2 regions of the Paenibacillus sp. ACRSA genome follow, and region 2 is predicted to be linked to the other one. Evidence: riboswitches for the same ligand, from Rfam matches in the RefSeq annotation. Region 2 holds a riboswitch; the other holds the start of a gene.
What was found. A riboswitch is a leader RNA that binds a small molecule or an ion and turns the genes downstream of it on or off. The one in region 2 is predicted to bind ZMP and ZTP.
Positions count from the first base shown of each region.

Region 1: another riboswitch for ZMP and ZTP. It lies ahead of MH215_RS21175 (TIGR01440 family protein); the one in region 2 lies ahead of MH215_RS22725 (DJ-1/PfpI family protein).

Region 1 covers NZ_JAKRNP010000008.1:88,867-93,410, forward strand. The annotation lists gene MH215_RS21160 (L-threonylcarbamoyladenylate synthase) at 1-350, shown strand, start outside; gene MH215_RS21165 (manganese efflux pump MntP) at 570-1,130, shown strand; gene MH215_RS21170 (low molecular weight protein arginine phosphatase) at 1,485-2,057, shown strand; ZMP/ZTP riboswitch at 2,297-2,378, shown strand; gene MH215_RS21175 (TIGR01440 family protein) at 2,518-3,111, shown strand; gene MH215_RS21180 (serine hydroxymethyltransferase) at 3,326-4,544, shown strand, end outside.
Region 2 covers NZ_JAKRNP010000009.1:206,471-211,014, forward strand. The annotation lists gene MH215_RS22710 (elongation factor G) at 1-1,071, opposite strand, end outside; gene MH215_RS22715 (hypothetical protein) at 1,068-1,229, opposite strand; gene MH215_RS22720 (GNAT family N-acetyltransferase) at 1,329-1,802, opposite strand; gene MH215_RS22725 (DJ-1/PfpI family protein) at 1,815-2,417, opposite strand; ZMP/ZTP riboswitch at 2,476-2,557, opposite strand; gene MH215_RS22730 (MaoC family dehydratase) at 2,708-3,133, opposite strand; gene MH215_RS22735 (glycine betaine uptake BCCT transporter) at 3,435-4,544, shown strand, end outside.

The DNA of each region.
Region 1 (4,544 bases), on a different contig from region 2:
ACACGCACTATGCGCCCGAAGGTGCGCTGTGCGTGGTGGATGGGCCGCCCGCAGCGGTGGCGGCCTGGGTTAGCGCCGCCCTCGAAGAGGCGGCGCAGCGCGGAGAGCGCACCGCGGTGCTGGCGTTCGCCGAGCACGCGGAGCAGTACCGCGCCGATGCCGTATTCTCGCTGGGCGATGCCAGCGAGCTGGAGGAAGCAGCGCGCCGGCTATACGCCGCGCTGCGGAGCTGCGATGAGCAAGGCGCCACATATATTGTGGCTGAGGCTTGCTCACGCGAAGGCCTAGGTGCAGCCGTCATGAATCGGCTGCTCAAAGCGGCGGGTCACCGACTCATCCAGGTCGGTTAGCCCGCAACATATACATGTCCAGTCGCCCAGTGTTGCCCTTATATCAAGGCGAGTAGAACTCGCTATATAAAGGGTCAAGCTAGGGTGTCTGGACGAACTAAGGTGTCCCACAGTACTTGAAATATCTGTGGTCCAGTTGTTCAATCATATCCTCTGGTCATGTTTAGGTCCTTGTCCGCATATCGTGTACAAGAACCTTTACGTGATGGGGGTATGGGAATGTGGGATATATCTGCCCATGTAGGGCAGTTAGTAACCATTTTGATTATGGCTGTGGCTCTTGGATTCGACGCCTTCTCGCTGGGAATCGGGATGGGGATGAAAGGCATTCGTCTACGGGATGTACTGCGGATCAGTACAATCACCGCCCTGTTCCATATCATCATGCCACTGATCGGTATGTACACAGGTAAGTATGTCAGCTCATTGCTCGGCAACATTACCACGTATGCGGCAGGTGGTTTGCTTGTTCTTTTGGGTGCGCATATGATTCTGAATGCCTTCCGTGAAGGAGAGACGAAGCTGGTGAATCACCGCTCACTGCTGGGTGTGACTTTATTTTCACTCAGTGTCAGCATAGATTCATTTTCCGTAGGGGTCTCCCTAGGAATGTTCAGTAGTGATCTGATCTTGACTGTGCTTGCTTTTGGCGTGTGCGGAGGCTTGATGTCGATGATGGGTCTGTTGCTTGGACGACGGGTGAGTCATAACCTGGGGGACTATGGTGAAGCTGTAGGTGGAGCGATTCTGCTCGCCTTTGGATTATTGTTTATCTTTTGAGTTGTAACCCATGATTGCACTGACTAGACTGAATGGTTATAAGCCGAGTGGTTGTATATCGTTCTGGTGTGAGTATAATCGAAGGAAAGAGACTTTGCAGAAGGTTCGCTTTTGATTACGATGGATGACTTGAGTAACTTCTCAGCTGAATAAGTTGATGCTTACGAAGTTTGTTTCCTTCAGGGAAAATGTAGTTGTCCACGTCATTTAGCCTATGTACCGTTAATCCATTTCTAGCTTAATCCCTTTTTTGAACACGCACTTAAAGCAACTAATATTGTTGCAATCGTAATTCAATTTCTTAAACGATGATGTATACATTTGATAACATATATAAATGGGGAGGCTACCACAATGAAACATATTTTGTTTGTATGTACAGGTAATACGTGCCGCAGCCCCATGGCAGAGGGGCTTTTGCGTAAGCTTGCTTCGGAGCGTGGCATTCAAGTCGAGGTGCGTTCAGCGGGTGTTGCTGCCACACAGGGAATGCCGATTTCACGTCATGCCGAGGCGGTACTGAAGGATCATCGTGTAGAAGGGCCGCCACACTCCACACAACTGAGTGCAGGGCTTGTTGGTTGGGCTGATCTGATTCTTACACTGACTCGCAGTCATAAGCAGCATGTGCTACAAGTTTTCCCGGACTCCGTCCACAAAACCTATACACTTAAAGAATACGTGGAAGATGACGGTCAAGTGATGAATGATCTGCAGGAACTAGATAGCTTGTTCGCGACATTGGAGATGAAGCGTGCACTTGGTCAAGAAATACTAGCATCGGAGCGGGAACGTGTCATTGAGATCCGACAACGAATTCCAAGCTTCGACATCTCCGATCCATTTGGCGGCAATCGAGATGATTACAACGTGACAGCTGCTGAGATTCGAACCGCGCTTGATCGACTTCTGGACAAGTTGGAATAAGGCAGAGTGTGCAGGGGCAATGTAAACAGCGTATTGGTAGTAACGAAACCTTGGACGCTGACATATGTAATCGGCTTGATAATAAAAATGTTGCATAGCTTAGCCATCTAAGGTTAATCCTCAATATGATTGCTATAACAAAGCTCCATGTACTTGAAATTTCATATAAAAACAGAACATGGGATGTAAATTACCCGTTGATTTTAAACGCAGGTTGTTTTATGATGAAGGGGAAAACAGGGATCCGGTGTAACTGGCGACGAAGTGGGCACAACCACAATGGAGCACCGGAACAAACGGCCGGTCGCCTGGGCAAAAGAGCAATTCTGCGATACCCGCAGACTGCTCTTTTTTTCGTCTTTCATCTGTTTATTCGCTATAATAGTACCTGAAATGCCATGTTGGAATACGAAAGGCTGTCATTTGGAAGTCGGGCATGATGATATCGGGAGGCGATAGGATGACTATTGAGTTAGATTCGGAACAACCCGGATTGCAGGAACAGACCGCATCCATTTTGCGTGAGCTGGCCACTGCAGGGAAGCTTGGATCAGGGCATATCGTTGTCATTGGTACGAGCACTAGTGAGGTGGCAGGTAAACGGATTGGTACGAGCGGTGCGATTGAAGTGGCACAGCAGCTTCTTGCGGGGATCCGTGAGGTGCAACAGGAATTCGGTTTTGAATCCGTCTTTCAATGCTGTGAGCATTTGAATCGTGCGCTGGTAATGGAGCGTTCTGTGTTAGTGCGTCTGGGATTGACCGAGGTAGGTGCGGTACCTGTACCTACAGCGGGTGGTTCAATGGCATCTGCAGCTTATCGATCACTTACCGATCCTTGTCTGGCAGAACATGTGCAAGCACACGCAGGGCTGGATATTGGAGAGACGATGATTGGTATGCATTTGCGGCATGTGGCGGTTCCTTTTCGGACATCACTTCGTTACATTGGAGATGCCCGTGTGACGACAGCGTTGACACGTCCGAAGTTGATTGGTGGGGAACGTGCAGTGTATCGTATGGAAGAGCAGCCTGATTCGACATTTTGTGACTAACGTATAAAGTGAAACAATGGGGTTACACTTCTGACTTCGATTGCATCACCATCTTTCGATCGCTGTTATCCCCAGATTTCTTTGAATCCCTTTTACAAAGGGGAAATCCGGTGATAAACGCGAACGCTCTGCTTCTCCAGATTGGTGTTGCACTCTTCGTTTACGTGTAAACATAATTTCACTTTATAACTTCACTTATATTAGGAGGAATTTAATCATGGAACAATTGCGTAAGAATGACCCGGCGGTATTGGAAGCGATGAATCTGGAGTTGAAACGTCAGCAGAACAACATTGAGTTGATTGCATCTGAGAACATTGTAAGCGAAGCGGTTATTGAAGCGCTTGGTTCCGTTCTGACGAACAAATATGCTGAAGGATATCCAGGCAAACGTTACTATGGCGGTTGTGAGCACGTAGATATCGTGGAAGATATCGCACGTGATCGCGCTAAAGAATTGTTTGGAGCAGAGCATGTTAACGTTCAACCACACTCTGGTGCACAAGCGAACATGGCAGTTTATCTTGCGGCACTCAAGCCTGGAGATACGGTACTGGGTATGAACCTTGCACATGGTGGTCACCTTACGCATGGTAGCCCGGTGAATGCATCTGGTTTGCTCTACAACTTTGTAGCATATGGCGTACAAGAAGATACATTCTTGATCGATTATGATGAAGTTCGCAAAGCAGCGTTCAAGCACCGTCCTCGTATGATCGTGGCAGGCGCAAGTGCATATCCACGTACAATTGATTTCGAAAAATTGGCTTCCATTGCTAATGACGTAGGCGCATTGTTCATGGTAGACATGGCACACATCGCTGGATTGGTTGCCGCTGGTTTGCATCCAAACCCGGTTCCACATGCACATTTCGTAACAACGACAACTCACAAAACATTGCGTGGACCACGTGGTGGTATGATCCTGTGTACCAAAGCATGGGCTGCTGCAATTGATAAAGCGGTATTCCCTGGTTCCCAAGGTGGACCATTGATGCACGTTATTGCTTCCAAAGCAGTAGCATTGGGTGAAGCGTTGCAACCATCATTCAAAGAGTACGCGCAAAATGTAGTGAAAAATGCACAGGTTCTGGCTGAGACGTTGATCTCTGAAGGTTTGAACATCGTATCTGGTGGTACAGATAACCACTTGATGCTGATCGATACACGCAGTGTGAACATCACAGGTAAAGAAGCTGAGCATGTCCTTGATTCCATCGGAATCACGGTTAACAAAAATGCAATTCCATTTGACCCAACAAGCCCGTTCATCACTAGTGGGATCCGTATTGGTACACCTGCGGCGACTTCCCGCGGTATGAACGAAGAGGCTATGGTATCGATCGGTAAAATCATTGCGAAAACGCTCAAAAACCCTAAAGATACAGCAACACTTGATCAAGCACGTGCAGAGGTAACAGCGCTGACGGATC
Region 2 (4,544 bases):
AAAAGCACCGAGCACCTTCTGGACATGTATTGAACCGTCGAAAATTACTTTCGATTGTAACGTCGGCTCCGAATCGTAAGTTAACTTGTCGGATATCGACCCCAGACCTTGTCCGGTCTCGGTCGCGGATAATCCGGCAACGGCAAACAAATCCCCGGCTTCTACTTGCTCCACCGAATGCGATTTAAGGCCGTTAAACAGGAAGAGTCGCGTGATTTTTTCGTCATATTGAATCCCGCCGCTCTCATAACTAAGCTGTTCTCTCACCTTCAACCGACCGCCCAGTGCCTTAATGAACGTGAGTCTCGCTCCGCCTGCATCGTGCCGAATTTTATAAACTCGACCCTGGAACGAAGCATCCACGTCATAAGTGGTTGTCGTCAGCAGGTGCAGCTGATCCAGAAATTCAACGACGCCAGTATCCTGAAGCGCAGAGCCGTGAGCACAAGGGAAGAGAAGACCCTCCGCAATCATCTTCTGCAAGGCTTTTAACCAGAAACCAGAATCTTCTCTCCCCTCCAGGAATGCTTCCAGCAAGGTTTCGTCCCGCTCAGCCATGACCTCACGTAGCGGTTCAGCGATCATACCGTCAGTGAAGCTCTCCGTAATGCAACATACTTCCCCTGTCAAATGCTGACGTATATCCGCCTCCGTTCTGCTTGCATCCGCTCCAATCCGATCCGTCTTGTTGATAAAGAAAAACGTCGGGATCTGATGTTTCCGCAGTAGCTGCCAGACTGTTTCCGTATGACCCTGGACACCTTCAACTGCGCTTACTATCAAAATGGCATAATCAATGACCTGAATTGCCCGCTCCATCTCTGGGGAGAAATCGACGTGTCCAGGCGTGTCTATTAAATAGTAACTGTCACCTTTATACTCTAGTACCGCCTGATCTGCGAACACGGTAATGCCCCTTGCCCGCTCGATGTCGTGGCTGTCCAGAAACGTATCCTGATGATCCACCCGCCCTCGCGACCGGATACTGTTCGTATGGTACAGCAGCTGTTCGGCAAAAGTTGTTTTACCTGCATCCACATGGGCGAACAGGCCAATCGTTAGTCGTTTCATAGAATCCCACTTTCAACATTTCTTGTTATTCTGCTCATCTGATCCATCGTAATACGAAAGTTCTCATCTGTAACCGTACGTACGCCCAGTACATCGTTCCATAAGATAACAACTTCAGTATAATCATCTGGCATAATTTCTCGTATTTTGATAACCATACCCTCCCTCCGTATATAAAAACATTCGAAATTACAGGATTCCACAATTGATGAAGCAATCATTCTCGTTGAATTAATCAACTCGTTTCTTATGCTCTCCTATAACGTTTTAACCAGTGCAAGTCTATGAAACCCAGACGTATAATAGTTCATATCGACACGTTCCCTTTGAAACTTCATTCGTTCATAAAATGCGAGTGCAGCTTGATTTTTTTCATGATCAAGCGTATACAGCATGACATCACCGCATCCGAGTTCAGTTAATTTTGTACAAATCTTAGAGATTAGTCTATGTGCAACTCCTTGTCGAAGGTGAGATTTGCACGTAACAACGCCAACGATTTCATACCGGTTAACAGTAGGCTGAAGAATGTAGCCAGCATGACCTATGACCATATCCGCTTCATCAAGCATGACATAATAAGCATGGATACGCTCATCCGGCATGTCTAAATATGAATCCCAGCGCGCGGGATACTGCTCGCGAATAAACGCCGGGAACTGAAAATCATGATCTTTCATCATATTCAACACGACTGGCATGTCTAGCGCTTGAAAAAGGCGAATTTTCATCTTCTTGTCCCCCTACCGAAAAGTTTGCATGTAGACATCTTTTAGATTACCAGCCTCATAATATGGATACTCTAATTTCTGCTGAACTTGAAGAACAATCTCTGTACTCGTCAACATTTCAACCATGTAAAGCCCCAAGTCAATGGAAGCTGTAACCCCCGCACCAGTTACCGTATTACCGTCACGCACGACACGCGCTGAAATTACTTCTGCACAATAAGGAGCCAGTAAATCATAAGCTGATGAGTTTGTTGTAGCCTTTTTTCCATTCAGGAAACCTGCTGCACCCATCAGCAAAGCCCCTGTACAAATAGAAATTTTATACGGTACATTCTCTGCCGTTCGAACCCAGCCTATGAAATCCTCATCAAATCTAAGCATTCTAGTTGATAATCCACCGGGGAAAAACACTAGATCAAAATCACCTAGATTAGGTAGCACCGCACCGGATTTGATTTTCAGTCCCCGATCATCTGTAATTTCATCCTTGTTTGCACAGAATGTCCATGATACGTTTTCCTTCGCTTTCAGAATCGCTAGCCAAGTCACTGCTTCATAAAATCCAACTAAGTCCATGCTTGTCATTCCATCGAATAACACAAAAGCCATTTTCATTGCCGCTACCATCCTCTCATTACCTGAATAATAAAAAAGTGTTTGATCAACAGATCAAACACTTTGCCCAGGCGTACGGCATATAAAATATGTGCTTCCTCGTGGTTCACTCCACGTTTACGCCAGTCACACATACCAGAAATTTAACACTAAGTATACATGACATCTTTTTCCTCTGTAAATATATGAAATTTATACATACTTTCACTTCTCTCCATTTTTTTCAGCTAACCTGACCGTTAGCTTAATGAATTAATGAGGAAATAACCGCTTGTCCTTGACCTGGGACACTACTTTTTGACCAGAGCTGTTAAATCTCCTTCAAAAACGAGCTCTTCTTTACTATTAAAGGTAGAAAACTTCACCGTTACAAGACCTGTTTCGTTTTTCTTTTCTTCCACATCAATAACTTTTACCTTGTTGTACAACACATCGCCAGGATACACGGGTTTTACAAATTTGATATTATTAAACGCGGTACCTGCAATGACATCGTCACCATAACTACCCGTTTCAATCCAAAGTTTAAACGAAACCGCTAAGGTTTGAATTCCCGAAGCAATGATCCCATTGAATCTTCCTTTTTTGGCTTTTTCTTCGTCCAAATGCATATATTGTGGATCAAATTCAGTAGCAAAACTTGTAATATCCTCTTTCGTGAGCTCAAGAGATTTTGTTATAAACGTCTGTCCTACAAAAAAATCATTGACTTTCATTGATTGAACTCCTTTGTTTTTCATGTCTGTTTACCCAATTTATTTCGGAATACAGTTAACTCGATTATCAATTATAACACTTGATTATAGTACTTGATACTAATTACTCTGTTAAAGTTCTCATGTTTCTTAAATTTATAGGCAATATGTTGGTTCAAAAAAGATCAAAATAAACTGAAGTGTTTCATTACACGGCAGTTTGTTTTATTTTATCAACAGCTAGCTTTATTGAAATATTGCGAGCTGGACTAGCACATACTAAGAAACAGTTGGCTGTAGCTTACATAACGGAGGTCTCTTCATGGTATTTACAATCACAATTATAATCGTTGCACTGTTTGCAATATGGGGAGCCGTCGCTCCTGATCAGCTAGCGGAAGTGGCTAACGTGGTTTACAACTTCTCTATTCAGAATTTTGGCTGGTTTTATTTGCTAGCGACACTGTTCTTCCTAATCTTCGCTTTCTATCTGGCGTTCAGCCGATTTGGCTCGATCAGGCTAGGAGATGAAGATGATGAACCAGAATATTCTACGGTTTCCTGGCTGTCCATGCTGTTTAGCGCTGGTATGGGCATTGGACTGGTTTTCTGGGGAGTTGCTGAACCGCTGTCTCACTATTTATCTGCACCGGAGGGAGCAGAAGGCGCAACAACGCAGGCAGCAAGACTTTCGATGCGTTATTCCTTTTTCCACTGGGGACTCCATCCTTGGGCTATCTATACCGTCATCGGCTTAGCACTTGCTTATTTCCAGTTCCGGAAAGGCTACAAAGGGCTGATCAGCTCCACATTTATTCCTCTGATCGGTGAGCGACTTGCTGCAGGCTGGCTTGGCAAGATCATTGATATTCTAGCGGTTATTTCCACGATCTTCGGTGTTGCGACCTCGCTTGGATTGGGGGCACTTCAGATCGGTGGGGGTCTGAATTACTTATTCGGTATCCCTAACTCAACAATAACTCAGGTTGTCATTATCATCGTTGTAACCGTACTGTTTCTAATCTCAGCAACCTCCGGTCTGGATAGAGGTATTAAGGTTCTGAGCAACACCAACCTCGTTATAGCTGTGCTATTGATGTTGTTTGTATTAGTAACTGGGCCGACTTCTTTTATATTTGACACATTCACAACAACCTTAGGCAGTTACATGCAGAATATTATTAACATGAGTTTGAGACTGACGCCGTTCTCAAGAGAAGCCTGGATTGGAGCATGGACGTTATTCTACTGGGCATGGTGGATCTCGTGGGCTCCCTTTGTCGGTACTTTTATCGCAAGGGTATCCAGAGGAAGAACTATAAAGGAATTTGTAATTTACGTCATGCTAATTCCAAGCCTTTTCGGATTTATCTGGTTCTCCGTCTTCGGCGGTACAGGACTTCACATGGAATTGTTCAATGCTGCCCATCTG